DNA from 3 places in the Martelella sp. FOR1707 genome. Region 1 is predicted to be linked to each of the others. Evidence: predicted binding sites of a transcription regulator. Region 1 holds the regulator's gene; each other region holds the start of a gene.
What was found. The regulator LexA, encoded in region 1, represses DNA repair genes until DNA is damaged. The targets are predictions, from matches to a motif close to TGTTCNNNNTGTGTTCNG.

Region 2: the regulator LexA is predicted to act here: its motif matches at 6,495-6,512, upstream of V6765_RS23360 (ImuA family protein).
Region 3: the regulator LexA is predicted to act here: its motif matches at 4,210-4,227, upstream of V6765_RS15745 (helicase-related protein).

Annotation. Positions count from the first base shown of each region.
Region 1 is NZ_JBAKFP010000010.1:80,695-90,875, forward strand. Features, by position in the region: gene V6765_RS22580 (UbiH/UbiF family hydroxylase) at 1-684, shown strand, start outside; gene V6765_RS22585 (AEC family transporter) at 736-1,680, opposite strand; gene V6765_RS22590 (cytochrome c biogenesis CcdA family protein) at 1,707-2,450, opposite strand; tRNA gene V6765_RS22595 (tRNA-Lys) at 2,690-2,765, shown strand; gene V6765_RS22600 (YrhK family protein) at 2,851-3,624, shown strand; gene lexA (transcriptional repressor LexA) at 3,792-4,499, shown strand; gene V6765_RS22610 (ComEC/Rec2 family competence protein) at 4,453-7,005, opposite strand; gene gltA (citrate synthase) at 7,295-8,581, shown strand; gene lpxB (lipid-A-disaccharide synthase) at 8,665-9,825, opposite strand; gene V6765_RS22625 (LpxI family protein) at 9,837-10,181, opposite strand, start outside.
Region 2 is NZ_JBAKFP010000011.1:35,359-45,539, forward strand. Features, by position in the region: gene V6765_RS23325 (tautomerase family protein) at 1-13, opposite strand, end outside; gene V6765_RS23330 (SDR family oxidoreductase) at 84-827, opposite strand; gene V6765_RS23335 ((R)-mandelonitrile lyase) at 858-1,253, opposite strand; gene V6765_RS23340 (LysR family transcriptional regulator) at 1,359-2,252, shown strand; gene dinB (DNA polymerase IV) at 2,464-3,504, opposite strand; gene V6765_RS23350 (SOS response-associated peptidase) at 3,632-4,294, opposite strand; gene V6765_RS23355 (ATP-dependent helicase) at 4,309-6,378, opposite strand; gene V6765_RS23360 (ImuA family protein) at 6,563-7,324, shown strand; gene V6765_RS23365 (Y-family DNA polymerase) at 7,239-8,762, shown strand; gene V6765_RS23370 (error-prone DNA polymerase) at 8,759-10,181, shown strand, end outside.
Region 3 is NZ_JBAKFP010000005.1:314,316-324,496, reverse strand. Features, by position in the region: gene phaR (polyhydroxyalkanoate synthesis repressor PhaR) at 10-561, opposite strand; gene V6765_RS15770 (acetyl-CoA C-acetyltransferase) at 761-1,942, shown strand; gene V6765_RS15765 (hypothetical protein) at 2,090-2,275, opposite strand; gene V6765_RS15760 (DUF3309 family protein) at 2,308-2,463, opposite strand; gene V6765_RS15755 (DUF6622 family protein) at 2,702-3,214, opposite strand; gene V6765_RS15750 (LytTR family DNA-binding domain-containing protein) at 3,294-4,103, shown strand; gene V6765_RS15745 (helicase-related protein) at 4,466-7,597, shown strand; gene V6765_RS15740 (RNA-binding S4 domain-containing protein) at 7,602-7,985, shown strand; gene fdxA (ferredoxin FdxA) at 8,163-8,501, shown strand; gene V6765_RS15730 (CarD family transcriptional regulator) at 8,945-9,517, shown strand; gene V6765_RS15725 (RNA polymerase factor sigma-32) at 9,725-10,181, shown strand, end outside.

The DNA.
Region 1 (10,181 bases):
AGCGCCGATATCGGCACCCGGCAATGGAGCTATAAACAGTCCGCCGTCGTTCTGAATTTCGAACACGGCCTGCCGCACGGCGATATCTCGACCGAGTTCCACACCCGCAACGGCCCCTTCACCCAGGTTCCGCTGCCGGAAGCCAACCGTTCCAGTCTCGTCTGGGTCATGGCGACGGCCGATGCGGAGGCCATGGTTGACCGCCCGCCGGAGGAAATCGCCGCGGCGATCGAGGAGCGCATGCAGTTCCTGCTGGGCGCGGTGAAAATCAATGGCCCGGTGCAGAAATGGCCGCTCTCCTCGCTGGTTGCAAACCGTTTCGGCAAGGGCCGGATGGCGCTTGTCGGCGAGGCAGCGCACGCCTTTCCGCCGATCGGCGCGCAGGGGCTGAACCTCAGCCTGCGCGATATCATGCGGCTTTCGCGCATGCTGGACGGCATTGACGGCTCGACCATCTCGTCACGCACCGGCGAGCGCTATGATTTCCTGCGCAAGTCCGATGTCTGGAGCCGGACGGCAAGCGTCGACCTTCTGAACCGTTCGCTGCTGGCCGATTTCCTGCCGGCGCAGCTCGCACGCTCGGCCGGGCTCTACGTGCTCTCCGCTGTGCCGCCGCTACGCCAGTTCGCCATGCGCGAGGGCGTGCAGCCGATGCGCGGCATCAAGGCGCTGTTTGCGGGATAACGTCAGAAAACCGGCATAAGTTATTGTTTTAGATGTCTTTAGACGCCGAATCTAGAACGGAATCGCATCGGCTCCGATCAACGCCAGCAACACGCCGAGCGTCGCCACCGATGCGATTGTCGAGATCAGGATTGTCGCCGAGGCGCGCTCATACCAGATGCCGTACTGGCGAGCGATGACGAAGACGTTGGTCGCCGTCGGAAGCGCAGCCATCAGCACCGCCGCCTTGACCCAGAGCGGGTCGAACCCGCCATGGACCATCATGAACAGATAGACCACCAGCGGGTGGAGGATCAGTTTTGCCGGCACGATATAGTTGATTTCCGCCGGCACCCGCCTGACCGGCCTCAGCGCCAGCGTGACGCCCATGGCAAACAGCGCGCAGGGCGCTGCCGCCTGGGCAAGATAATCTACCAGCCGGCTGAAGGCCTGCGGCATGGCGAACCCGGATGCAGAGACAGCAAAGCCCAGTGCCGTTGCCACCAGAAACGGGTGAAGCAGGGCCCGCAGCACGATATGGCGCACCAGCGAACGCCCTCCCCCGCCGCCGGCCGTCGCCATCACCGTCGGCGCGACGATAAAATGCACCGCGTTTTCGAAGCAGATGATCAGCGCCACCGGAACGGCAGCCTCCTCCCCCAGCGCCAGCAGCGCAAGCCCCGGCCCCATATAGCCGATATTGCCATAGCTGCCGGCAAAGGCCTGGATGGTCGTTTCCCGCACCCCGTTCTTCTTCCACAGATAGCCGATGGCAAACAGTAACAGAAAAACGGAATAGGTCGCCGCAAGATCGATCGACACGAAATCGAGCCGCGTCAGTTGCTCGAACGGCGTGCGCGAGACCAGTTTGAAGAACAGCGCCGGAAGGGCGGCATAGATGATGAAGATATTGAGCCAGGCGGTTCCTTCTTCGGGATGGCGAAAGATCTTCGCCGCGCCGAACCCGATGACGATCAGCCCGAAGAACGGGAAAAGCAGTGCTAGAATATCGGCCATGGCTCCGGTCGCTTGGTGGCGGGCAGCTAGCCGATGCGCGAGAGCACCGGAAAGGTCTGCTGAAACCAGATCGCCATATCGGCAATGAAGCCGAAAAGAAAGGCGACGCCGGTGAGAATCAGCAGCACGCCCATGATTTTCTCGACAGCGCCCAGATGTTTGCGAAACCGCGTCAGAAACCGCATGAAGGCGCCGGAGAAATAGGCCGCGATCCAGAACGGCACGGCAAGGCCGAGCGAATAGACCGCCAGCAGAACCGCTCCGTTCGAAACCGTCGCCTTGGTGGCGGCCACGGCGAGAATCGCGCCCAGCACCGGCCCGATGCACGGCGTCCAGCCGAAGGCGAAGGCGAGCCCCATAATATAGGCGCCTGTCACGCTTGCCGGCTTGCCGCCGCCGTGAAACCGCGCCTCGCGCGAAAGAATCGAAATCCGCAGCACGCCCAGGAAATGCAGGCCCATCAAAATGATGATCACGCCGCCGACCTTGCTCAGAATATCCATATACTGGCGCAGCAGCTGTCCGATGGTGGACGCGCCCGCGCCGAGCGCCACGAAGATCGTCGCGAATCCGAGCGTGAAGAAGAAGGCCGGCAGCAGCACCGCCCACTGGCTTGCCGGCTTGGCTTCGCCGCCGCCCTTCAACTGGTCGACCGAGATCCCCGCCATGTAGCAGAGATAGGGCGGCACCAGCGGCAGCACGCAGGGCGAAAGAAAGGACAGCGCGCCGGCCAGAAGCGCGCTCAGAAGGGAAATATCGCCAATCGACAAGAAACCTGCTCCAACACCTAAGAAATCGGGCGCGGGCGATGTCCGCGCCCCATTCCCGCGGCGACGAAAATGGCCGCGGAATGCGTCCGCGGGTCTTAAACCAGATGACCGGTCAAATCCAATCACCTTTCCGCGCGCCGAAAACCGCCGTATTATCGCTTTGGCGGCGAGATTCCGGGTTGACCTTGGATAAGACCCTTTCTATGTTCCGCCCACTTTCAGCCGGGCATCCGGCTCGGGAGAGCGTAGCTCAGCCGGTAGAGCAACTGACTTTTAATCAGTAGGTCCAGGGTTCGAACCCCTGCGCTCTCACCATTTGTTTTTCAGCCGGTTTTGATTTTCCTTCCCCGCTTCGTTAAAACGCGGCCAAGCGCCAGGCGTATCAATCTCGGGGGACCGCATGCCGCATATGTTCGTCAATCGACCGCGTCTTCATGACGTGATTGCCGATACGCCGGCTAAGCGAAAGAATTTCCGCTGGGAGACGATCAACGCGATGGCCTACCAGGCCGGTGGGCTGATCTTCATTTTCGGCAGCATCTGCTTCTTTCCGGCGCTCTCGGCCTATGCCGATCTTGGCGCCTGGATATTCTTCTTCGGATCGCTGATCTATCTGCTCGTGACCGGCCATGACCTGATCGAGGTCTTCGTTTACGCTAGGCAGCGCAACGCCCCGGAAACGCTGTGGGACAGGCTGGAGGCCTGGGCGGCGTGGACCTATGTCTTCGGAACCGTGCTGTTCGTGGTTGGCAGTATTTTCTTCCTGTCTTCCGTCGACCTTCCCAAGGCCGGCGCTTGGTGCTTCATCATCGGCAGCGTCTTGTTCGTGATCGGCGCGGTGATCAACGTCATCCAGATCGTCCAGGCCGACGATCTCGTCACCCTGCAGATGATGAACCTGACCGCGCTGACCTTCGTGGTCGGCTCGGCGCTCTTTGCCGTCGCTTCGATCCCCTATCTCTGGACGCTTGCCAGCGAGCGCGACGAAACCCTGCTCGATGGTTTCCTGGCGTGGCAATATCTGGTCGGCAGCGTCCTGTTCTTCATCGGCGGCCTGTTCAACTATCGCCGCGCCTATCGCGTCGTCGCCGCAGCACTCGGAAAGCCGACGCCCTATGCGCGCCACCCGCTGAAGCCGCTTGCGCCCCGTCGGAGGAAGCCCTGGGAAAAGTGACCGCTGCCCCAAACCCCGGCCTTGGTTGCCGATTCGCCGCGACCGGGGACAGTGGCCGCGAACGCGCAGCACAGCCCCTGCGTCGCAAGCGCTTCCGCGCACTTGCGGAACACAGTGAGAACATGTATATTCGTTCTGGATTTGTTTCGAAGGGCCAGGGGCAGGAAATGCTGACACGCAAACAACAGGAATTGCTGTATTTCATTCATGAACGGATGAAAGAGACCGGCATTCCGCCGTCCTTCGACGAAATGAAGGAGGCGCTCGACCTCGCGTCGAAATCCGGCATTCACCGCCTGATCACCGCGCTGGAGGAACGCGGCTTCATCCGCCGGCTCCCCAACCGCGCCCGCGCGCTCGAAATCCTGCGCATGCCGGACAGCGCGATCGGCCAGCAGCCGCGCCGGGGCTTCTCGCCAAGCGTGATCGAGGGCTCTCTCGGCAAGAAGCAGGAAGAGCCGAAGGCGCCGGCCAGCGCCAATGACGGCGGCTCGGCGGGGATTCCGGTCATGGGCCGGATCGCCGCCGGCGTGCCGATCTCCGCGATCCAGGAAAATACCCATCAGATCACCGTGCCGGCGGAAATGCTGGGCGCGGGCGAACATTACGCGCTGGAGGTGCAGGGCGATTCGATGATCGAGGCCGGGATTTTCGACGGCGACACCGTGATCATCCGCAATATCTCCACCGCCTCGCCCGGCGATATCGTCGTGGCGCTCGTCAATGACGAGGAGGCGACGCTGAAGCGGTTCCGCCGCAAGGGCGCCTCGATCGCGCTGGAAGCGGCCAATCCGGCCTACGAGACCCGTATCTTTTCGGCAAACCAGGTCAAGGTGCAGGGCAAGCTGGTCGGCCTGATCCGTCGTTACCACTGAAGGTGAGCGTCTCAGGAACCGAGATGACCGGCAGATATTCGCCGGAGCGCCAGTCATAAAGCCGGTGCCTGTTCCACGGGCGGGTCAATGCTCTGACCGATGTGCTGACTGAGATCGTCATCGGGCCGCAGGATGGTTTGGCTGACGGGGGCGGTTGCGCCTTCGCATCCGCGATGCCTCCCGGCAACGGATTGGCATTACCTGCCTGCTGATCGGGTTCGCCGACCCTGCCCGGCTCCGCGACCGAGCGCCGTATGTCGCCGTCGTCCATATCGCGACGGTCGGCCGGCGGCAGCGTGAATTGAAAGGCGCCGTGCTGGCGACGCATTGCTGGCGTGACGAGGTATGCGCCGGAACGGCAGGTCTGGAATCCGGGGCGGTAACGGCTGACGACGATATCGGCATTGTCGCAGGCAAGGCCGGCAAAGGCCGGCCGGTCGACCGTCATGATCCTGCGGCCCATCATGGTCGCATAGCACCACGCATCTTTCTTGCAGCGGAAGATGCCGGGCGTCCGGCCGGCTTCGGTGATCGTATCGCTGAGCGCCCGCGCGGCGCTCGCCATATCCGCTGCTTCGAGCCGCGCGAAACGATCTTCCTCATTCAGCGCCAGTACGCTTTCCTCAACAGGCGGCAGCGTCTCCGCGAGCGTGAGCGCCGTTTCCCACTGCTCGAACACGAAGGATGGCGGCCGCTTCGTGGTGAGCGCCGCGACATCGCCGGTGACGATCGCCACGAGATCGCCGTCGCCAGCCACCAGGATTTGCGGCGGCGGAGGCTCGGGCGGCCAAGAGATCAGCGCGAAGGAAACCGCTATCGGAATCACACCGAAGAGACGCAGACGCGTGCGCAACAACACGAGCGGCAGGAAGCCGGCGAGAAACAGCAGCAGAAACCCCTTCGGGGCACGGCCGGTGGTGAACGCGCCGCCGAGGCTATCGACCCAAGTCGCGGCCTGCATGACCCAATCAAGCCCCCAGCCCATGACGATCAGAAACGGCGCGTGGAGATTGAGCGGCATGGCGATGAGCGATAAAAGCCCGGCCGGCATGACCACGAAGGTGACCACCGGCATGGCGAGCAGATTGCCAAGCAGCCCGTAGCCCGCGATACGGGAAAAATGATGGATGGCGAACGGCGTCGTCGACAGCCCGCCAATCAGCGCGGTGAGCACGATACCGGAGGCTGCGATCCAGAGCCAGCGGAGCGGCCCGCGACTTTGGCGAAACCCGTCAGCGGGCCGGCGCTGCCATGCGCCATAGCCCGCGATCAGCGCCAGCGTGGCGGCGAAGGACATCTGCATGCCCGGCCCCACCACTTCGGCGGGGGTCACGATCAGGATCACGAGCGCGGCGAGCGCCACATTGCGCAGGCTGATCGCCGGACGGTCAAAAATCGCCGCCGCCAGCATCACCGCCAGCATGATGAAGGCGCGTTCGGCGGACACCTGCATGCCCGAGATCAAGAGATAGAACAGTGCCGCCGCAATCGCAGCGGCCGCCGCGATCTTCTTCGTCGAAATCGCCTCGGCCGCGCGCGGCGACAGCGCCAGTAACAGCCTGAGGCTGGAGAAGAAGATGCCGGCGGCCAGCGCCATGTGCAGACCGGAAATGGCAATGATATGGGCAAGGCCGGCATTGCGCAGCGCATCGAGCATGTCGTCGCTCAGCGCCCGGCGCTCGCCGGTGATGATCGCATTGGCAAAAGCGCCGGTGTCACCCGCAAGCACCGCACGAATGCGACCCGCAATGCCATCGCGTATCCGCTCGATCGCAAAACCCGCCCTTGCACTGAGCCCCGGCGCGGGCACAAGACCGGCATCGCTTGGCGGCCCATAGAAAAAGCCCACCGCGCCGATGCCGTCGAAATAGGAGAGAAACCCGAAATCAACCAGGCCGGGCATGACCGGGGCGGAAGGCGGCAGCAACCGGCCAAGCCCCTGAATGGCGTGACCGATGCCGACAGGCGGCAAATTGCCGCGGGCGACAAGCGTGACGCGCTCGGGCGGACGGTGGATCACGGGGTCGTCCGTCGCCGTCACCTGCACAACATAGCGCCAGCCGGTTTCCGTCGGCTCGCGGCTCTCGACGACGCCGGTGATATGGGTGGTCACCGGCGAATCGAGCATCACCGTGGCCCGCCGCGCCGTCTCCAGCGCCGCAAGCAGCGCACCGCAGAGAAACAATGCAATGCAGGCGCTGACGACGGGCAGCAAGCCTCTGCCATTGCGCAGCAAGACGGCCGCGAACACCGCCAGACCGCAATAGATGCCAAGGCCCAGCGAAGACGGGCTCTCGTCGAGCGAAAACCACCAGCCTATTCCGGCTGCCAGCGCCACCGGGACCATGAGAAACGGCCGGCCGAAAGCCTGCTCTTCGCGCCACAAGGCGGCAATATCGAACCGCCCTGCCCGGCCCGCGTCTCGCCCGTCAAAACCAGCCTCGCGCTCGCCTTGCGGTTGGCGCCTTCTGAAACGCGCGCGAAGCCGGTCGGCTCCGGCGCGCAAGCCCGTCGCCTTGTCTATCTCGCTCGTGCCTGCCCCGCTCCCACGCATCCACAATCGCCGCCCCACAACTTTTACATGTTGTGGCCAATGCTAATCGATTGCAATGCAAGCGCTGGCGGCAGAAGCAAAATTTTCCTTTTCTAAACCCCGTAAAACTTGCTAAACGCAGATATTACTCATCACCCGCCGCGCGGCTTCGTCGGCTTGGCAACACCTTGCCAATCCTATAGCTAATGAAAATCCCGATTGGCTTCGACAGCGTATTCGCGCCGGAAATTTGGAGGACAGGATGACGGAAACTGGAAAACTGCAACTCGACGGCAAGGAACTTGAGCTGTCGGTGGAAGAAGGCACATTCGGCCCGAAAGTCATCGACATCGCTTCGCTCTACAAGCAGTCGGGCATGTTCACCTACGATCCGGGTTTCACCTCGACGGCCTCGTGCAAATCCAAGATCACCTATATCGATGGCGATAACGGCATTCTGCTGCACCGCGGCTACCCGATCGATCAGCTGGCCGAAAACGCCGACTTCCTGGAAGTCTGCTATCTGCTGCTGTTCGGCGAACTGCCGACGGCCACGCAGAAGAAGGATTTCGACTTCCGCGTGACCCATCACACGATGATTCACGATCAACTCACGAGGCTCTTTAGCGGTTTCCGCCGTGATGCCCATCCCATGGCCATCATCTGCGGCGCCGTCGGAGCCATGTCTGCCTTCTACCACGACTCGATCGACATCTCCGATCCCTACAAGCGCGAGATCGCCAGCATCCGCATGATCGCCAAGATCCCGACGATCGCGGCCATGGCCTACAAGTACCATGTCGGTGAGCCCTTCGTGTATCCGCGCAACGACCTCGGCTATGCGGCCAACTTCCTGCATATGTGCTTCGCCACGCCGTGCGAGGAATACAAGGTCAACCCGATCCTTTCGCGCGCGCTCGACCGCATCTTCATCCTGCATGCCGATCACGAGCAGAACGCCTCGACCTCGACCGTGCGTCTGGCCGGTTCGTCTGGCGCCAATCCGTTCGCCTGCATCGCGGCCGGCATCGCCTGCCTGTGGGGCCCCGCCCATGGCGGCGCCAACGAGGCGGCGCTCAACATGCTGCAGGAAATCGGCTCGGTCGATCGCATCCCGGAATATATCAACCGCGCCAAGGACCGCGATGATCCCTTCCGCCTGATGGGCTTCGGCCACCGCGTCTACAAGAACTACGATCCGCGCGCCAAGATCATGCAGAAGACCTGCCATGAGGTTCTCAAGGAACTCGGCATCAAGGACGATCCGCTGCTGGACGTCGCCATGGAGCTGGAAAAGATCGCGCTGACGGATGAGTATTTCATCGAGAAGAAGCTCTATCCGAATATCGACTTCTATTCCGGCATCACCCTGAAGGCGCTGGGCTTTCCCACCACCATGTTCACCGTGCTGTTCGCGCTCGCGCGCACCGTCGGCTGGATCGCGCAGTGGGCGGAAATGATCGAGGATCCGGAACAGCGCATCGGCCGCCCGCGCCAGCTCTACACCGGCGCCCCGGAACGCGATTTCGTGGACATCTCCAAGCGCTGATCAAGGCTTGGCGAAAAGACAAAAGGCCGGTCCAGCGACCGGCCTTTTCTGTATCCAGTGGGAAGCAGGCGCTGCCGGACGGTCTACTTCGCAGAGCCCTTCTCCGCCAGAACATCCAGAACGATAGCCGCCGCACGCTCGCCGGGCGGGACCTCGGTCTGCATCAGCGCGATGACCCGCTCGAAACCTTCCATCATGCCGCGCCGCTGGTAGCTGTCCTTCGTCAGCAGCTCCATCCAGCGCGCCAGCGCGCCGGCGCGGATCGTGTCGTTGAAATATTCCGGCACCAGCGGCGCATCTGCGATCAGGTTCGGCAGCGATGCCGACCAGACGGTGATCTTGTTCAGCATGAAACGGCCGATGAAATCCGCCTTGTAGGCGGAGACCGCCGGAATGCCGGAAAGCGCAAGTTCCAGAACCACCGTACCCGAGGCAGCGACCGCGGCGTCGGCCATGGCGAACGCCTCCCACTTGGCCTCCTCGCCGACGAAGAGTTCCGGCTGTACAGGCCAGTCGGCGATTGCAGCGCGCACCTGTTGCTCGCGGCGCGTCACGGTCGGCAAGATAATGCGACACCCGTCATTGCGCGCCGCGAACGTCGCCGCGACATCGCGGAACACCGGAGCGAGCGCATTGATCTCGGACTTACGTGAGCCCGGCAGCAGCATGATGGCCGGCTTCGACCGCGCGCGCTCCAGACGGTTCTGGCGGCGCGCTTCGAGCACGCCCGGCTCCCCGGTAAGCCGATGGCCGACAAAGGTGGTCGGCGGGCCGCCGAGACGCTCCATCGCAGCCGGCTCGAAGGGCAGCACCGCCAGCACGTGGTCGACATAGGAGAGCATGTCCCGCGCGCGATATTCCTTCCAAGCCCAGACGCTGGGGCAAACATAGTCGACGATCGGGATATCGGGTGCTGCGGCGCGCACGCGCTTCGCCACGCGATGGGTAAAATCCGGGCTGTCGATGATGACGATGATATCCGGTTTCGCCGCGATCAGCGCGTCTGCGGTCTGGCGGATGCGCCGCAGCAATTGCGGCAGGCGGGCGATCACCTGGGTGAAGCCCATGATCGACAGCTCGCTGTAGTCGAAAAGCGAGTCCAGCCCCTCCCCGGCAAGGCCGTCGCCGCCGACGCCGACCAGTTCCACCGGACCGCCATGAAGCGCCTTCAGCGCCGCGATCAGGTTCGCGCCCAGTAGGTCGCCAGAAACCTCGCCGGCTACAATCCCGATTTTCAAAGCCACATGCCGCTCCCTTATGATCGAAGGTCAGGCTCCAGCCCATAGACAAACAGACCGGCTGCATCGGCGGCCCGCAGCGTCTCTTCGCGCTCGAGTATCAGCGACCGCCCGGCCTCAACTGCAATGCCGGCCAAGCCCGCTGCCGCCGCCAGCCGCACCGTGTTGGCGCCGATCGATGGCAGGTCGGCGCGCAGATCCTGTTGCGGCTTGCACAGCTTGACAAGCACGCCCCGCCGCCGGGCGCTGATGCGGCCGGACTGGCGCAGCGCCGCCACCCGCTGCAGCATCTGGTCCGTGCCTTCCGCGCCCTCAAGCGCCACCACCCTGCCACCGACGCTGACGGCGCCCTGCCCGATATC
Region 2 (10,181 bases), on a different contig from region 1:
TGACATGCGGCATGTCCTTATTCCTTTGAACGTGCTTCGAAGCTTGGTCCGTCCGGTAGCAGAGCTGCCGGACAGGCTGGTGCTTACCAAGGCTGCTTTGCCGGCCCCACGGTGAATTCGTTGACCGTGGTGTCTTCGGACATGTCGAGCGCGAAGGCGACGACTTCGGCGATGCGGGCCGGCGATATTCCGAAGGCAGCATAAAGACCCTTCATGCCTTCGGCTGTCTTTTCGTCGGTGATCGTGCCCAGAAGCTCGGTATTAATGGCGGCTGGGTAGATCGTGGCGGTCCGGATGTTTGTGCCTTCCATGGCAGATTCCATGCGCAAGACTTCCATGAAGTCACGCACGAACCACTTGGTGCCGCCATAGACCGCGCTTCCGGGATATGATTTTAGCCCGGCAACTGAGGAGGTGGCCAGCACATGGCCTGCCTTCTGCTCGAGGAAGGTCGGCATGACGGCGGCTACGCCGTTTAGCACTCCCTTGATATTCACGTCGACCATCTGGTTCCATTCACCGGTCTTCAGTGCCGAAACAGGACTGCTCGGCATCAGGCCAGCATTCAGAAATATGGCGTCGACACGGCCAAACGTATCCTTGGCCAGCTTGACGATTGCGCCGTTGTCCGCTTCGCTGGTCACGTCCAGTGCCTGATAGACGGCCTCACCGCCAGCCTTGACGATTTCTTCGGCAATGACTTTAAGCTTGTCTTCGCGCCGCGCGCCCAGGACGACCTTCGCGCCTCGGCTGGCGACCAGCTTTGCGGTGGCTTCTCCAATGCCGGACGACGCGCCGGTGATAATGACGACTTTACCTTTGATCATGGTCAGTTCTTTCTCTTATGCATTTTGTGATCAGACGGCGTATTGCTCGTCCGTAACCTTTTCCATCCAGTCGACGACTTTGCCGTTTTGAACCTCCTGGATGGCCGTGTGGGTCATAGCGGTGTCCGGCGCTGCGCCATGCCAGTGCTTCTCGCCCGGCGCAAACCAGACCACATCGCCAACCTGGATTTCCTCGATCGGTCCGCCCCAGCGTTGAACGCGGCCAACGCCTGAGGTCACGATGAGCGTCTGTCCGAGCGGATGCGTATGCCAGGCTGTGCGCGCGCCAGGCTGAAACGCCACCCTTGCGCCTTGAACACGTTCCTTGTCGTATGGGTTGAAGAGCATTTCGACCTGAACCGAGCCAGTGAACCAATCGCTCGGGCCGGGACCGGTCGTGCGGGTCTTTGCACGAATGATTTCCATTGGATGCGTCCTTTCTTCACTGCTTTGTGTGCTGGCAAGATAAGCAAGAACGCGCTATTCGATTAGGTGCTATAAATGGCATGAACTATTGAGTGAGATTCAATAATGGCGCGCGATGAGTTCGCTGAACTGAGAGCGTTCATAGCAGTTGCTAAGGACAGCAGCTTCACCAAGGCTGCCGCCAAGCTCGGCGTCTCTCCGTCCGCACTCAGCCACACAATCCGCGGGTTGGAAGACAGACTTGGCCTTCGGCTTCTCACGCGCACGACACGGAGCGTTTCGACAACTGAGGCGGGTGACCGATTGTATCAGTCCGTGGCGGGACATTTCGATCAAATCAGATTTGAAATCGAAGCGTTGAGCGAGTTGCGCGACAAGCCATCCGGTATGATACGAATCAGTTCCGCAATCCATGCCACGGAAATGCTTTTGCGGCCTAAACTGGCAAAGTTTCTATCTGAATTTCCTGACATCCATGTCGAAGTTTCCATCAATGACGGGTTCATCGACATAGTCGGCGAACATTTCGACGCAGGCGTCAGGCTGGGTGAATCGATCAGCAAGGATATGATTGCAGTCCGTATTGGCCCGGATTGGCGTTTTGTAGTCGTTGGAACGCCTGAATATTTCGCGCGTAGGTCGCCGCCAGAACATCCCAGCGATTTGACCAATCACCAATGCATAAACTTGCGTCTGGCATCGGCGGGTGGCCTTTATGCCTGGGAATTCGAAAAGAACGGGCACGAGATCGAAGTGCGTGTCACAGGACAAGCCATTTTCGACAGCATCTTTCCAATTCTTCATGCCGCTGTCGATGGGACAGGATTGGCCTACGTCCCAGAAGACATCGCGCAGCCCTATATCTATGCAGGTCGATTGCAAGTAGTCTTGAGCGATTGGTGTCCGAGTATTCAAGGTTACCACCTCTATTACCCCCACCGACGGCTGGCATCGCCTGCCTTTGCTAAGTTTTTGGAAGCGATCAGGCATCGGTCGTAGCGCGTGCCTAGCAACTCGCCGGCGTCGTCCCGACAGTGCCAAATGCCCAAAAGGTTGCTAGACCATGAGGCGTGAATTTCCGCTTAGCTCATGATCTGATATCAAATCCGCCATTCGGCTTTCGGCCCCTTTACTGCCGCTCACATCGTCCCAAGTGTTCTCCAACTTCTGTCGATCTGCCGAGTATATGTCTTTCCCATCGGCGTGGGGATCACAGCAGACTCATCTGAGGCTCTCGTACCCCATTAGAGCTCTCTCCCAATGAGGAAAGGGTAATCCCGAGCAGGCGGATACCCTTCTGAACTGGAAACAACTCGGTCAGCATCACGCCGGCAATCTCGCCAATCTCGCTTGCACTTCGCATATTCTGCCCAAGTGTGCGGCTCCGCGTAATCTGCTGGAAGTCCGCGTACTTCACCTTCAGCGTCACCGTCCGCCCGCTGATCCACTTGTTCTCAGCATGGCGCCAGACCTTCTCGGCAAGTGGGATCAACTCCGCTTTCGCAGCCTCCAGCTCGAAAATATCGGCAGCATATGTGTCTTCCGCACCAATCGATTTGCGCGGCCGATCGGGCTGAACCGGCCGCTCATCGATCCCGCGGGAGATCCGGTAGTACCATCCCCCCGACTTGCCGAAATTATCACGCAGGAAGGCAAGCGATTTCTCGCGCAAGTCGGAGCCGGTCGCAATCCCGAGCCGTTGCATCTTCTCGGCCGTCGCTGGCCCGACGCCGTGGAATTTCTTGACGGCGAGATCAGCAACAAATGCCGGTCCCATCTTCGGTGTGATCACGGCCTGGCCGTTCGGTTTGTTCAGGTCGCTCGCTATCTTTGCGAGGAACTTGCAGTAGGAGATCCCGGCAGACGCATTGAGTCCGGTCACCTCCTTGATGCGGGCGCGGACGATCGTCGCGATCTCGGTTGCAAACGCGATACCCTGCTTGTTTTCGGTCACATCAAGATAGGCCTCATCGAGCGAAAGCGGCTCGATCAGGTCTGTATGCTCGGCAAATATCTGATGGATTTGCGCCGAGACCGTCCGGTAGATATCAAACCGCGGCTTCACGAAGACCAGATCGGGACACCGCCGTTTCGCGGTCACCGACGGCAAGGCCGATCGCACGCCAAACGCCCGCGCCTCATAGCTGGCAGCAGCCACCACACCTCTGGCCGCCGACCCGCCGACGGCAACCGGCTTGCCGCGCAGTTCGGGATTGTCGCGCTGTTCGACTGAGGCATAGAAGGCGTCCATGTCGACATGGATGATCTTGCGGATGACCGGGGCGGCGCCATCCGTTTCGACCTCGTGGTCTCTTTCCAAAGCTGTCAGTTCATCCGGCGCGGCCATGACCATCTCAAGAGTGTGATCGGTGACGACGTCAATCGTCTTCGGGGTTTTCAGGAGGGGCGACCACGACCAGCATGTTGCCGGGCAGCGGCCGCTGAAGGTGTTTCACATCGGCCCATTCCCCGGTGAGCCAGAGATCGACCTCCTCCGGTGTCGTCAGGATCGCCGGCATTGCTTTCTCATGAATAGGTTTGACGATCTCGTTCGGCGTTGTCGTCAGGAATCCGAACAGTTCATATTCCTGTTCACCATCCCGGACCTTCCGCACGCCCTTCCACGGCGTCCAGAAACCGGCGAAGAACATCAGGGGTCGGTCCGGGTCCTGAGCAAACCAGGCATTCGGCACGCGTCGGCCCTCCACCTTGCTCGCAGGGTCAGGTTCAGCAAACGAGGTGAACGGCACGACACAGCGGCTTGTCGGCCCAAGCCAGCGCCGCCAATGCGGAGAGCCGACATTGCGGATATTGGTGACCCCGCGATCGGCCTTGCCTTTGACGAAGGCCGGCGGCGTCGGCATGCCCCAGGTGGCACTGACAATTTCCCGATTGCCACCGCCATCGACGCGAACGATCGGCGCCAGCGTGTTGGGATAGACATTGAGCGACGGCTCGTTCCATCCGGCCTTGTCGCTCATCGCCTTCGTAAACTCGACGACGGCATCCCGTGTCGTCGTCAGATTATAGAGATTGCACAAGTCCTTGTCCTCCCTCAGCGCCACATCCCACGCATGCGAGCGCCGACATCGAGACGCACCTGGCGCGAACCCGGGTTGTTCTGTTGGCCCGGTTTCGCTACCGGCCATGTCCTGTTCTCAAAATGCTGCAACAACATAGCGGGAATGAACCGGGTTCGCGAGGCATAGACATGCCTGTCGCCGGTCGAGGACTGTCCATGGGTAAAGAAGCGCTGGGGAACGACAAGGTTCAGGCTGTCCCGTGCCCGCGTCATGGCCACGTAAAGCAGGCGCCGCTCTTCCTCGATATCGTCGGTCGTGCCGACGCCGAGATCGGAGGGAATGCAACCGTCGACGGCATTGAGAACAAAGACCGAGCGCCACTCCTGCCCTTTGGCCGAATGGATGGTCGAGAGGATCAGATAGTCCTCATCGAGCAGCGGCACACCGGCCTGGCCGGAGGTGGCGTCCGGTGGGTCGAGCGTCAACTCGGTCAGGAACCGTTCCCGCGACGGATAACCAGCGGCAATGTCTTCAAGCTGGAGCAGATCGGCACGGCGCATCTCGAAGTCTTCATGGATGCGCTCCAGATACGGCTCATACCATGCCCGGATCCGGCCGAGTTCGGCGGGCCAGCCCATGTTTGACTGGCGGAGGTCCGTTACCAAGGACACAAGACCCGGCCAGTCGGCTACTGCTCGTGCCGGCGCAGGAAGGGCCGCCAGTGTCTCTATCGGATCGGCGGTTTCCGCAATCGCATCCAGCGCAGTTTGCGCCGAGGCCGGCCCCACACCTGGCAAGAGTTGCATCAGCCGGAAGCCCGCCACGCGATCGCGCATGTTCTGGGCAAACCGGAGTGCTGCGAGCATGTCTTTCACATGGGCGGAATCGAGGAATTTCAGGCCACCGAACTTCACGAAGGGAATGTTGCGGCGGGTGAGTTCCACCTCCAGCGGGCCGCTGTGATGGCTTGCCCGAAACAGCACGGCCTGATCCTTCAGCCGCATGCCACCCTCGCGATTGTCGAGCACCTCGTCGGCAATGAACCGGGCCTGATCGCCCTCGTCGAGAACCGTCATCAGCCGCGGCTTTTCGGTTGAGACGCGGTCGGTCCAGAGATCCTTTGTGTAGCGCTCCTGGGCTAGGCCGATGACACCATTGGCCGCGGCGAGGATCGGCTGCGTCGACCGGTAATTGCGGTCGAGCGTGATCACGTCGGCCTTCGGCGAGAATTCATTCGGAAAGTCGAGGATGTTGCGAACCGTGGCCGCCCGGAACGAATAGATTGACTGCGCATCGTCACCGACAACCGTCAGCCCGCGCCCGCCAAGTTTGAGCGCCATCAGGATCGAGGACTGCAGGCGATTGGTGTCCTGATATTCGTCGACGAGAACATGATCCCAGCGCCCGCCGATCTCGGCGGAAAGCGCCGGATCGCCCATGGTCTGCGCCCAATAGAGCAGAAGATCATCATAATCGAGGACGTTCTGGACCTGCTTGGCCTCGACATAGGCCGCGAACAATTCCTTCAGTTCCTTTTCCCAGGCGGCACACCAAGGAAAGTTCGCCCTCAGGATTTCCGAGAGCGGCGCCTCGGCATTGACGGTGCGCGAATAGATCGAAAGGCAGGTGCCCTTGGCCGGAAACCGGTTCTCGGTCTTGGAGAAGCCGAGCTCATGGCGGGCGAGGTTCATCAGATCGGCCGAATCCTCGCGGTCATGGATGGTGAACTGTGGATCGAGACCAAGCTCGATTGCATATTCCCTCAAGAGCCGGGCGCCGATCCCGTGAAAGGTGCCGGACCAGGCAAGCCCGTCGGCCATGATCCCGGCCCTGTCTCCAAGCGCCTTCGCGCAGATCCGCTCGACACGCTTTCCCATTTCGGCGGCGGCGCGCCGGGAAAAGGTCATCAGCAGGATCCGGCGCGGATCGGCTCCGGTGATAACGAGCTGAGCCACGCGATGGGCAAGCGTGTTGGTCTTGCCGGATCCCGCGCCCGCAATGATCAGCAGCGGTCCCGCGATGGCGCCATCGGGCAAATTCGTGCCATGCAGAACCGCGGCCCGCTGGTTGTCGTTCAATTTTTCGAGATGCGCCGCGCTCATATCGCCCTGCCCTAAACCCCTTGTGATTCAACGATGCACGCCATGCGCATCGGTGTTCTTCCCCGGTCGCCGTCCACAGGGCCCGTCCATGAGGCCGATTGACTCAAAACCCGAGAAAGAACAAATAAGGAACATATCGGAGAATTCCGCCGTTGCAAAGTCCTGAAGGAGACCGTCCGACATCATGCCGAACAATGCCGCCAGTCCAGCCATCGCAGAGCTTCGTGAGCGCATCGCGCATCTTGAAGGTCCGGGCGGACGTTCGCGCTCGGTCCTGCCCTTCGGTCTGAAGGAGATCGATCGCCGGCTGCCGGGCGGCGGACTGGCGCTCGGCTGTCTGCATGAGGTAGCCGGCGGCGGCAATGGCGCGGTCGATGGAGCGGCAGCTGCGTTGTTCGTGGCGGGCATTGCCGCACGCACACGAGGCAAGGTGTTGTGGGTGGTCACACGTCCCGATCTCTTTGCACCAGCCATCGCCCAGGCCGGGCTTTTGCCCGATCGCGTGATTCATGTCGAGGCCGGCGACGAGAAGGCGCTGCTTGCCTGTTTCGAGGAAGGGCTTCGCCATGGCGGGCTCGGTGCGGTTATTGGAGAGACCGCGCGTCTCTCGATGACGGCCTCCCGCCGTCTTCAGCTGGCGGCCGAGAACTCCAACACCATCGGCCTGGCGCTGCGCCGCTGGCGACGGCAGACCGAGGCCGGCGACTTCGGGCAGCCGACGGCGAGCGTCACCCGCTGGCGGGTCTCCGTTCTGCCCTCGCGGCCCCTGCCCGTTCCCGGCCTTGGCCGTGCACGCTGGCTGGTCGAACTCATCCGATGTCGTGCCGGCGAAAGTGCCGATTTTGAACTGGAGGCATGTGATGACACGGGTCGTCTCGCTCTTCCTTCCGAGGTGGCCGACGGATCGCCTCAGAAGGAAGTCGGGCGACGCATCGCCACCCGCTGATGCGCCGCTCGTCATGGCCGGCCGCATCGGTCGCCGCCGGCTGATCACGGCCCTCGATGCCAATGCCGAACGGCTTGGCGTGCGTATCGGCATGGCCGTCACCAAGGCGCAAGCCCTTGTGCCGGGGCTTGTGATTGCCGATTCCGATCCCAGGGCCGAAACCGACGGATTGAACAAGCTGGCGCTCTGGGCGCTTCAGCGGGTTTCGCCGGTGGTGATGGCCGATCCGCCGGATGGCCTGGTCATCGATACGACCGGCGCCGACCACCTGCATGGCGGAGAAGACGCCATGCTTGCCGACATGATCAGGCGTTTCGCAGCGGCAGCCGTCGAGGCGCGCGCTGCGGTCGCAGACACTTGGGGCGCCGCGCATGCTGCTGCCCGGTTTCTGGCACGACCCGCGATCGTCATTCCACCGGGAGAAACCGAGGCGATGCTGCGAACCTTGCCGCTTTCAGCACTCAGGCTCGATCCCGGTACGGTGTCCGACCTGCACACACTCGGTTTCGAGACTATCGGCGAGCTGCTGGATCAGCCGCGCGCGCCGCTGACCCTGCGCTTCGGCCCGGAAGTCGTCCGGCGGCTAGACCAGGCGCTTGGCCGGATCGCCGAACCGGTCGATCCGATCCGCTCGCCGGAGCTGGTCGAGGTGCTCAAGGCCTTCGCCGAACCGATCGGCGCGCCTGAAACCATCGCCCGCTATATCGGGAAACTCGCAGACGCCCTCTGTCTTGAACTCGAAAAGCGCGGCCTTGGCGCCCGGCGGCTGGATCTTCTGTTCCACCGCGTCGATAGCACCATGCAGTTCATCCGCGTCGGCACAGCGCAGCCGGTACGCGATCCCAGACGCCTTGTCCGCTTGTTCCGCGACAGGCTGGAGACCGTCGATCCAGGCTTCGGGATAGAGATCATGGAGCTGGTCGCCATCCATGCCGAACCTTTGCGGGAGAAGCAGACGATTTCCTCCCTGATCGAGGAACCCGAAGCCGATGTCTCCGATCTGGTCGATGTCCTTGCCAATCGCGTCGGCGATCACCGGCTCTGTCGTTTCGTGCCCGTTCAAAGCGATGTGCCTGAACGCTCGGTCGCCCGTATTGCCCCGCTGGCACCGGAAACAGGCCTCACATGGGACGGCGACTGGCCGCGACCACCGCGGCTTTTACCCCGCCCGGAGCCGGTCGAGACCATGGCGCTTCTCCCGGATCATCCACCTGTCTGGTTCACCTGGCGCGGTGTACGTCGACGCATCCGTCATGCCGATGGACCGGAGCGGGTTCGCGGCGAATGGTGGAAGCGGGATGCCGAACTCACCGCCGTCCGGGATTATTTCCGGGTAGAGGACGACACCGGCGAGCGCTATTGGCTGTTTCGCTCCGGCGACGGCGAGCATGAGGAAAGCGGCTCGCACCGCTGGTTTATCCATGGGATCTTCGGATGACCGGGCCGCGCTACGCCGAACTGCAGGTCACCACCCATTTCTCGTTTCTGCGCGGGGCGAGCAGTTGCGACGAACTGTTCGCTCGCGCCGCAGACCTCGGCATCGAGGCCCTCGGTGTCGTTGACCGGAATTCGCTGGCTGGCGTCGTGCGGGCATACGAAGCTTCACGGCAGACCGGCGTCCGGCTGGTTGTCGGCTGCCGCCTCGACCTTGCCGACAGCCAGCCGGTCCTCGTCTATCCAACCGACCGGGCGGCCTATGCGCGGCTTTGCCGCCTGCTGTCGCTCGGCAAGAAGCGTGCCGGCAAAGGCAAGTGCCATCTCGAATGGACCGATCTCGTGGCTTATGGCGAGGGGCTGATTGCCGTCCTGGTTCCGGATCGCGCCGATGATGACTGCGCCATGCATCTGCGACGGCTGCGGGAGGCTTTCGGGGATCGCGCCTATCTGGCGCTGACGTTACGGCGGCGGCCGAACGATCAGTTCCGCCTCTGGCAGCTGTCGAACCTCGCCGCCGCAACGCGGGTCCCGACTACTGTCACGAATGAAGTTCTCTTCCACGCGGTCGGCCGGCAGATGATGCAGGATCTCGTCACCGCGATCCGGCACAATGTCACCATCGACGAACTCGGTCATCGCCGTGAGCGTTTTGCCGATCGGTATCTGAAGCCGCCAGAAGAGATGCACCGGCTGTTCGACCGCTATCCGGAAGCGCTTGCCCGCACGATCGAGATCATGGACCGGTGCAGGTTCTCGCTCACGGAACTCGCCTATCAGTATCCGGAGGAGAAGCTCTTTCCGCATCTGACGCCGCAGCAGGCACTGGAAAAGCTCACCTGGGAAGGTGCCGCCGAGCGCTATCCCGAGGGTCTGCCAGAGAAGGTGCGCTCCAATCTCAACCATGAGCTGGCGCTGATCGAGAAGCTGGACTATGCGCCCTACTTCCTGACGGTGAATGCGATTGTTCGTTTTGCCCGTTCGAGGGACATTCTTTGTCAGGGTCGGGGATCCGCTGCCAATTCGTCCGTCTGTTATGTCCTCGGCGTGACCTCCGTCGATCCGGATCGCAATGATCTCCTGTTCGAGCGCTTCGTTTCGGAAGAACGGCGCGAGCCGCCGGACATCGATGTCGATTTCGAGCACGAACGGCGGGAGGAAGTCATCCAATGGGTCTACCAGGCCTATGGCCGCGATCGATCTGCGCTCTGTTCCACCGTCATCCGCTACCGCGCCAAAGGCGCGCTCCGTGACGTCGGCAAGGCGCTCGGGCTGACCGAAGACCTGACCAGGACGCTGTCGTCGCAGGTCTGGGGCTGGTCCGAGGGTGTCGAGGAGAAGCACGCGCAGGAACTGAACCTTAATATGAGCGACAGGCGGCTTCGGCTTGCTCTGGAGCTTGCCCGGCAACTGGTCGCCACGC
Region 3 (10,181 bases), on a different contig from region 1:
CGGCCTCGCTCACATATTGTCGATACGGTCCTGCAGCACCCGCAGCTGGCGGCGCAGGTCATCGAGGTCGCCGGCCGCGGCATTGTGCATGCCTTCGAGTTCTTCCTCTTCCGCCGCATCGCGATACCGTGTCGCGGCGAGGCCCGCCTGACGCGCGGCCTCTTCCTTGCGGTAATATTCGCGTTTCAGCGGATTGGCGTAGAGCGCCTTGTCCATCTGCTCGCGCATATGGGTCTGCTGCTCGGAAAATGCCTTCATGGCGTTGTCGAGAAAGCCCGGCAGCATGGCCTGCATCTGGTCGCCGTAATAGCCGATGATCTCGCGCAGGAATGACACCGGCAGGATCGCCTGATCGGACTTCGCCTCCTGTTCGAAGATGATCTGGGTCAGTACGGTGTGGGTGATGTCGTCGCCGGCCCTGGCGTCCTTCACGGTGAAATCCTCTCCTCTTTTCACCATGTCGGCCAGGTCTTCCAGCGTGACGTAGCTGCTGGTGCCGGTATTGTAGAGCCGGCGGTTCGCGTATTTCTTGATGATTGTCGGTCCGTCGCTTACGGGCATTGTGCCTCCTCCCGCGATCTGTTTCCTCTTCCCGCTCTGATGTAACCTCAAAACCGGCCCCGGTACAATGATTTTGTCGCAATGCAGCGACGCCGGCGGCGGGGTCTTTGCTGCGGGGCAAAGCGGCGGCGGCGGCCCGTTTGACTTCGCAAACCGGCTTCTGCACAGTGCCGCTATCGTGAAATGGGGAGAGAGAAACATGTCCGGTTCGGCCATTATTATTGCAGGCGCGGCGCGCACGCCGATCGGCGTTCTGGGCGGCGCGCTTTCCAGCGTGCCCGCCCATGAGCTGGGGGCCGTGGCGATCGCCGAAGCGCTTGCCCGGTCGGGCGTTTCGCCGGCTGATGTCGACGAGGCGATCCTCGGCCAGGTGCTGACGGCGGGCGCCGGCCAGAACCCCGCCCGTCAGGCGGCGATGGCCGCCGGCATGCCGGCCGAGAAGACCGCCCTCGTCATCAACCAGCTCTGCGGATCGGGGCTTCGGGCCGTCGCGCTCGGCATGCAGCAGATCATCGCCGGCGATGCCGAGATCGTGGTGGCGGGCGGACAGGAATCGATGTCGCTGTCGCCGCATTGCGCCCATCTTCGCAGCGCAACGCGCATGGGCGACGCCGCCATGGTCGACACCATGCTGAAGGACGGGCTGGTCGACGCCTTCTATGGCTATCACATGGGCGTGACGGCGGAAAACATCGCCGAGCGCTGGGGTCTGAGCCGGGCGGTGCAGGACGATTATGCCGCTCGATCGCAAAACCGCGCCGAGGCCGCCCGCGCAGCAGGCCGCTTCGCCGACGAGATCGTGCCGGTCACGGTCGCCGGCCGCAAATCCGAGGTGGTGGTCGATCAGGATGAGGGCATCCGCGAGGGCATGACCGCGCACGCGCTTGAGCGCCTGCGCCCGGCCTTCATGGATGGCGGCAGCGTGACCGCCGGCAATGCCTCCGGCATCAATGACGGCGCGGCGGCGCTGGTGCTGATGGATGCGGCCAATGCCGAAAAGCGCGGCATCGCACCGCTGGCGCGGATCGTGTCATGGGCGACCGCCGGCGTCGATCCGCAGGTGATGGGCACGGGCCCGATCCCGGCATCGCAAAAGGCGCTGGCGAGGACCGGCTGGCAGGTCGGCGATCTCGACCTGATCGAGGCCAACGAGGCGTTTGCGGCGCAGGCCTGTGCGGTGGTGCGCGAACTGGCGCTCGATCCGGAGAAGGTTAATGTCAATGGCGGGGCGATCGCGCTCGGCCATCCAATTGGCGCGTCCGGCGCGCGGGTGTTGACCACGCTGCTTTACGAAATGCGCCGGCGCGACGCGAAAAAGGGCCTCGCCACGCTCTGCATCGGCGGCGGCATGGGTGTTGCGATGTGCGTGGAACGCGCCTGAGCACAAAAGAAAAGGCGTCGCAAAAAGCGACGCCTGGATCGACGAGCGGGGGGATGCTGCGAGCCGATCTTGACGCGACAGCCCTGGGCGCGCGCCGCTTTCGATAAGGATCGCCGGCCGGGGTTCGCCCGACCGGCGCGTTGGCGATCAGTTGGCCGTTGCAGCGCCGATGCCGCCGCCGATCAGGCCGCCCGCCACGGCGCCGCCGGCACTGTTGGTGGCAAGCGCGCCCACGCCCGCGCCGATGCCGGCGCCGGCAGCGGTGTTGCGTTCCTGCGTGGTGCAAGCGGCCAGCGGAAGAATGAATGCGATGGCGATAACGGTCTTCTTCATGATGTCAGGTCTCCAATGTTCTTCAGTCTTTGTCAGATATAGCCCGCCAGAAGCAGGATTATGACGATCAGCAGCACGAGGCCGAGACCGCCGGACGGCCCGTAGCCCCAGTTGGTGGAATAACCCCACCGCGGCAGCGCGCCGATCAGCAGCAATATCAGAATAATAAGAAGAATGGTGCCCAGCATGTGATTGCCCTCTCCGGTCATATGTTCGCAGCCTAAACGCGGCCGGGCAAAATTTTGTTCCCAGCCCATCTTCCGAAGGCGCCGCGGAAAAGGTTAACGGCGGCGCGCGTCCCCCGCGCCAACCGCTTGAAAAATATGGTTAACAAATCCTTCCCGCACCATATCTAGCGGTGAACAAAACCGGAAGATCGACCGGTAAGCGATTCGTCGCTGATTCGTTCCGGCTTTGACCTGAAAGTTAATGCGAAGCACTTTCACCGGCTTTTGCGAACCTCTTTACCTTGAGCAGATAGGCCGCGGCGCGAGCGGTGGAAAAGCCGGTGGCAAGGCCGATGACGGCGTTGACCGCGAGCATGAACGGCACGTTGTTGGCGAGCGCCGGGTTTACGGCGAGGCCGGCATTCTGCGCATAGAGCGCGGCAAACAGCGCCAGAACCATCGCCAGCGTGTGCCATTCGCCCTCGACATGGGCGCGGTTCCCGCCGGCATAGGAAAGCCGATCCTGCGGCCGCAGCATGACCGTCTGCAACGCGCCGACAATGAGGCCGCCGACGAGCCCGACAAGCACCGCATGGGTGTAGTCAAGCGTAGCCAGCCGGTGACCTGCGAGAAACAGAAACAGAAGCGGCAGGATCACGAAGGCGCGCAGATGAACATCGCGCGGATAAAGCCGCTTCACGCCGCGATAGACGAGCAGCGCCAGGATGAGCCAGACGTAAAGGGGCGTGCCGGTGATAATGTCGATAAACATGTCCGCTGTTCCTTTCATCTTCGGGAAACGATAACCTCTGCCGCTGCCATAACATTCCGAGCCAGCGGGAAAACAGGGAATGAACGAACTGCGCGAAAACTTCGCGAATGACAGCGGCCTGCAATTCACGCTTCGCCAGATGCGGCGCGATCTCGCCAATTGGCGGGTGCATGGCCTGCTTCTTATCCTCGCCGCCGTGCTCGCCTGGTCCGGCCCTTTCGATACGCAATCGGCGTTTTCGCTCGCCGGGCGCTTCGCCTTCTGGGCGGCAACCACGTTTCTGACCTATTGGGCGGCGCATTTCTTTGCGAAGTGGACGCGGTTTCACCTGAGAGCCCGCCGGACGCCGCGCCATTACGCGCTTGTGGCCGTCGTTTTTGTCGCGGGCCTTGCCGCCACCATCGCCGTGCTGCCTGTCACGATCGCGGTCGAGGGCCTTGCGGCGCTCGCGCCCGCCGCGATTGCCGCGACCGCGACCCATGCCTTCATCATCGCCACCGCCGCCGTTGCGGCAATGGAGCTTCTTGCGCGCGACGAGTCGGTGGAAGCGGAGACGCCGCAAAGGCCCGAACCGCCGCGACTGCTAACGCGCCTGCCGGTCGAAAAACGCGGACCGCTGATCTCGCTCAGCGTCAGCGACCACTATGTCGAGGTCACCACCGGAGCGGGCCGCCACATGCTGCTGATCCGGTTGAAGGATGCCATCGAGGAGACCGCGCCGACAGCGGGTCTGCAAATCCACCGCTCCCATTGGGTTGCGCTTAAGGCCGTTTCCGCCGTCCGGCGCGAGAACGGCAAGGTGTTCGTCGAAACCACCGCCGGCGACCGCCTCCCCGTCAGCCGTTCCTGTCTCGATGACCTGCGCCAAGCGGGTCTTCTGCCGCGTTGAGGCAAATGGTTAACGCGACGGCCGAATCCGGTCCTCCGCCGGCATCCCGCGAAAAAACCGAATCCAGATGTGGACCGCGCACAGTCCGTTTCCGCAATATCTAGCCGTGAACAAATCGGGAAAATAGCAGAGTCAGCGATTCGTCTGTGATTCGTTCGCATCTGTTCCAAAACTTAACGGAACGGCGTTTTCGCAGCCGAAATCCGGAGGGCCCTCTTGCTTGTCGGCGATCGGCAGGCCATCTATAGGCGAGCGACCGCTGCGGGCCGATGGAGCCGGCCCGCGCGGATATCAAAGACCGTCGGGGGCGAGACTTTGGCCCCGGCCATATCATTCGGGACCGGACATTGAATTCTGAAGCAATGATCTTGAGCGGGCGCGGCGTTACCGCGATGCTCGGTCCGACCAATACCGGCAAGACCCATTTCGCGATCGAGCGCATGGTGGCGCATTCCTCCGGCGTCATCGGCCTGCCGCTGCGCCTTCTGGCGCGCGAGGTCTATACCCGCATCGTCGAACGCGTCGGCGTCAACAATGTCGCGCTGATCACCGGCGAGGAGAAAATCGCCCCGCCCAAGGCGCGCTTCAGCGTCTGCACCGTGGAAGCCATGCCGCGCGAGGCCGATGTCGCCTTCGTCGCCATCGACGAGGTGCAGCTCGCCAGCGACATGGAGCGCGGCCACATCTTCACCGACCGCATTCTGCATCTGCGCGGACGCGAGGAAACGCTGCTTCTCGGCTCGTCGACCATGCGGCCGATCCTGCAGAAACTGCTTCCCGGCATTTCCGTGGTCGAGCGGCCCCGGCTGTCGCAGCTTTTCTATGCCGGCCAAAAGCGGATCACGCGCCTGCCGCGGCGCTCCGCCGTCGTCGCCTTTTCCACCGACGAGGTCTATGCGATCGCCGAGCTGATCCGCCGCCAGCGCGGCGGCGCGGCCGTGGTGCTGGGCGCGCTTTCGCCGCGCACCCGCAACGCCCAGGTCGAGCTCTACCAGAACGGCGACGTCGAATATCTGGTGGCGACCGACGCGATCGGCATGGGGCTCAATCTCGATGTCGACCACGTCGCCTTCGCCCAGGACCGCAAGTTCGACGGCCATCAGTACCGCAACCTCAATCCCGGCGAACTCGGCCAGATCGCGGGCCGCGCCGGACGCCACATGCGCGACGGCACGTTCGGCGTCACCAGCCGGGTCGCGCCATTCGACGATGAACTCGTGGAACGGCTGCAATCACACCAGTTCGATCCCGTCCGCGTGCTGCAATGGCGTTCCAAGGCGCTCGATTTCTCCTCGCTCGACAGCCTGAAGGCGAGCCTTGACGACGTACCGCGCGTGCCGGGCCTGACGCGGGCCCTGCCGGCAGTCGACCAGCGCGCGCTCGAATTTCTGGCGCGCAATCCCGACGTTGCCGGCAAGGCCGATCGCCGCGCCCGCATCGAGCTTTTGTGGGAGGCGTGCGCGCTGCCGGATTATCGCCGGATCACCCCCGCCCAGCATGCCGAACTGATCGCCTCGCTCTATCTGGACCTTGTCCAGCACGGCACGGTGGACGAGGATTTTCTGGCAAAGCAGGTAAAACACGCCGACCGGATCGATGGCGAAATCGACACGCTGTCGGCGCGGATTGCCCAGATCAGAACATGGACTTATGTTTCGAACCGGCCCGGATGGCTTGCCGATCCGACACACTGGCAGGAAAAGACACGGAAAATCGAGGATCGGCTGTCAGATGCGCTGCATGAGAGGTTGACGAAACGCTTCGTTGACCGCAGGACATCTGTGCTGATGAAGCGCCTGAGAGAGAATGCGATGCTTGAAGCTGAAGTGAGCGTGAATGGTGATGTCTTTGTCGAAGGACATCATGTGGGGGAACTGGCGGGCTTCCGTTTCAAAGCCGTGTCCGGGGCCGAGGGTCCCGATGCCAAGGCGATCGAAGCGGCGGCGCTGAAGGCGCTCGCGCTGGAGTTCGAGGCGCGCGCCGCGCGGCTGCATGCCTCCGGCAATGGCGACCTGGCGCTTGATGCGTCGGGCACCGTGCGCTGGCTCGGCGATCCCGTGGCCCGGCTTGTCGCCTCCGACAACGTGTTGCGCCCGCGCGTGATCCTGCTTGCCGACGAGCAGCTGACCGGTCCGGCGCGCGATCATGTCGCAGCCCGTATCGAACGCTACGTCAATCACCAGATCCAGACCGTGCTGAAGCCGCTCGACGATCTCGCCAATGCCGAGGATCTCGAAGGCATTGCCCGCGGCCTCGCCTTCCAGCTTGTCGAAGCCTACGGCGTGCTGTTCCGCCGCGATGTCGCCAATGAGGTCAAGTCGCTGGATCAGGATGCGCGCGCCTCGCTGCGCCGCTACGGCGTGCGGTTCGGCGCCTATCACGTGTTCATGCCCGCTTTGCTGAAGCCGGCGCCGGCGGAGATGATCACGCTGCTTTGGGCGCTGAAGAATGACGGACTTGAGAAGCCCGGCTATGGCGACCTGATTTCGGTGCTGGCCGCCGGCCGCACCTCGGTCGTCACCGATCCGTCCTATGAGCGCGAATTCTACAAGCTCGCCGGTTTCCGCTTCCTCGGAAAGCGCGCCGTGCGCATCGACATTCTCGAGCGTCTCGCCGACCTCATCCGCCCGCTGACGCAGTGGAAGCCGGAAGGCGGTTCGCCCCGGCCGGAAGGCGCGTTCGACGGTCGCCGCTTCGTCACCACGCCGGCGATGATGTCGATCCTCGGCGCGACCGCCGATGATATGGAGGAAATCCTCAAGGGCCTCGGCTATCGCGCCGACATCGCCTCGGAAGAAGAGGTCGCGACCCTTGCCGAAATCCAGGCCGCGCGCGATGCCGAAAAGGCCGCCCGCCAGGCCCCGAGCGGCGTGACTGTGGAAACCGTCGCCAAGAAGGCCGTCGCGGAAAAGCCCGTCGAAGCCGAAAAGCCTGCCGAAGAAACTGTCGATTCATCGACGGCGAGCGAGGAATCCGCTGCGGTCGAGTCGGCAGACAACGAAGCAGCCTCCCCGGCGGAAACGGAAGCCGCCGAGGCTGAAACCGCGCAGCCGACCGCCACGCCGGCTGAAGAACCGGCGAGCTCGGACAGCGCCCGCGCCGCCGAAAAGGCTGAAGAGACCGGCGAGACAACGGGCGATGACAAGCCGGAAGAAGAGCCCAAGCCTGTCCTTCTCTGGCGCCAGGCCGGCCGCAATGAACGCAACGCCCGTCCCCAGCATGGCCGTGGCCAGCAGCGCGGCGAAGGCCGCGGGCGCGGGCAGCAGGGCGGCCGCAAGGGCGGTGGCGAGGCCGGTGAGAACCGCGGCGACGGCGAGCGTTTCGGCAGGAACGACCGCGGCGGAAAGGGCGGGAAAGGCGGCAAGGGCCCGCGCCGCGACCGCAAGGACGATCACGCGAACCAGCGCCCGCCGCGCCGCGAAAAGGACAAGCCGATCGATCCCGATTCGCCGTTCGCCAAGCTTGCCGCCCTGAAAGAGCAGATGAAGCGCTAGAACCATGGACGAGGCCGCCGAAAAACAGCGTATCGACAAATGGCTGTTCTTCGCGCGCATCGTAAAATCGCGCTCGCTGGCGCAGAAACTGGTGCGCGACGGCCATGTCCGGCTCAACGGTTCGCGGGTCATCCGCCCGAGCGTCGATGTCGGCGACGGCGACAAGCTCGTCGTTGCGCTGGAGCGACGCGATGTCCACGTGATTGTGCGCGCGCCCGGCACTCGCCGGGGGCCGTTTGCCGAAGCGCAGACGCTCTACGAGGATATCAGCCCACCGCCGGAAGCGCGTGAAAAGCTCAACGCCTTCGAACAGGCCCAGCGGGTCCCCGGTTCCGGCCGGCCGACCAAGAAGGAGCGCCGCGACCTTTCGAAACTGCGCGGCGACTGAATTGTCGGCGCGGGTTTGGAAAGTTCTACCCGTCACGCCCCGGTTTCGAGCATGAAATGGTCTTGCCCGGCCGTTTGAAAGCCGGTAGTTCCGGGCAGAGTTTATGGGTGCGAAGCCCGCGGCGAACCGGTTTTCGGTTTCAATGGGCGCGCGCCGGCCGCTTTTCTGGAGTCTTTCATGACCTATGTCGTGACCGATAATTGCATCAAGTGCAAATATACCGATTGTGTCGAAGTCTGCCCGGTGGACTGTTTCTACGAGGGCGAGAATTTTCTCGTCATCCACCCCGATGAGTGCATCGATTGCGGCGTCTGCGAGCCGGAATGTCCCGCCGAGGCGATCAAGCCCGATACCGAGCCCGGCCTCGACAAGTGGTTGAAGCTGAACGCCGATTTTTCCGAATCCTGGCCCAACATCACCATCAAGAAAGAGCCGCTGCCCGAGGCGGAGGAGATGGACGGCGTCGAAAACAAGTTCGAGAAATTCTTCTCCGACAAGCCCGGCGCGGGCGACTGAGCGTCGCGCCGACCGGCTTATTCCGGCATGCCCCGGTAATTGACGCATCGTCAACGACCGCAGCTTTTTTTCCGGCCGGGGCACAATTTTGGGCTTGGCGAAGCGCGCCAATTCGGTTACGTGTCGGCCATGGACCACCCTCCCGCCGGTGACGATGCGTCACGGGTGCACGGCTCATTGATTTCTGCTGCGTGACATGCTATATAATTGGCACTGACCCATAAAACGGCAGCTTTGTCTTAAAAGCCGAAGAAAGAAATCAATCCAAACGTCGAATAATCGGAATTTTTGAGGGCCTTGCCTTCAGATCGGGATTTCGCGTCGCTTTTCGTTGCCCGTTCGATGGAAACAGTGGGTGGCAACCTCCGTTGCCCCACCCTCCGGATCATGCATGTCCGGAACCGGCGCCCGCCGGATGCGTAACAGGGAGTTTTTGAAAGCCTATGACAGTACAACAGAAAAAACCTGCCGGCCGCCACGGTTTCAAGCCCGGCGAGTCGATCGTCTACCCTGCCCACGGCGTTGGCACGATCAGCGCGATCGAGGAGCAGGAAGTGGCCGGCATGAAGCTCGAGCTTTTCGTCATCGAATTCGACAAGGACAAGATGCGCCTGAAGGTGCCGGTGGCCAAGGCCATGAGCATCGGCATGCGCAAGCTGTCGGAGACCGATTTCGTCGAGCGCGCGCTGAAGGTTGTGCAGGGCAAGGCCCGCGTGAAGCGCACCATGTGGTCGCGCCGCGCGCAGGAATATGACGCCAAGATCAATTCCGGCGACCTGATCTCGATCGCCGAGGTGGTCCGCGATCTCTATCGCGCCGAGAACCAGCCCGAGCAGTCCTATTCCGAACGCCAGCTCTATGAGGCGGCGCTTGACCGCATGGCGCGCGAAATCGCCGCCGTCAACAAGATGTCGGAAACCGAGGCTGTCCGCCTGATCGAAACCCACCTTGCCAAGGGCCCCAAGCGCGGCAAGGCGGCGGAAGACGAAGACGACGCCCGCGAGGAAGCGGCCTGATCAAGGCGCTTCCAGCAGTGTATCGAATGAAAAATCCGGTCTTTTAGGCCGGATTTTTTTATGATCCAGCCCTTTGAACTGAAAAAATGAATTCTACGTTGAACTAAATGGCCCCGCTTTGCGTTGATCTTTTCGAGGAGCAACGGATGCGCTTGTCGTCCCGAAGCCCTCGTTGGCCCAAACAACGCGCCTTCCGGGAGCCACGCCATGGATATCGACGTACAGGACCACCGCATTGCCAGCGCAGCAATGGCAGCGCCTTATCTCTCACGCGAACAGGAAACCGAGCTTGCCACCCGCTGGCGGGTGAAGGACGACAGCGATGCGCGCGACGATATCGCGATGGCGCATCTGCGGCTGGTGGTCTCGATGGCCGGCAAGTTCCGCGGCTTCGGCCTTCCCAAGTCGGATCTGGTGCAGGAAGGCTATGTCGGCCTTCTGGAAGCGGCCGCACGGTTCGATCATCAGCGCGGCGTCAGGTTTTCGACCTATGCAAGCTGGTGGGTCCGGGCCTCAATGCAGGATTACGTGTTGCGCAACTGGTCGATCGTACGCGGCGGCACCAGCTCCACCCAGAAAGCGCTGTTCTTCAAGCTTCGTCGCCTGCGCGCAAAGATCGCCGCGCGCGACCGCAGCATGAGCTCGCAGGCGATCTACGAAGAAA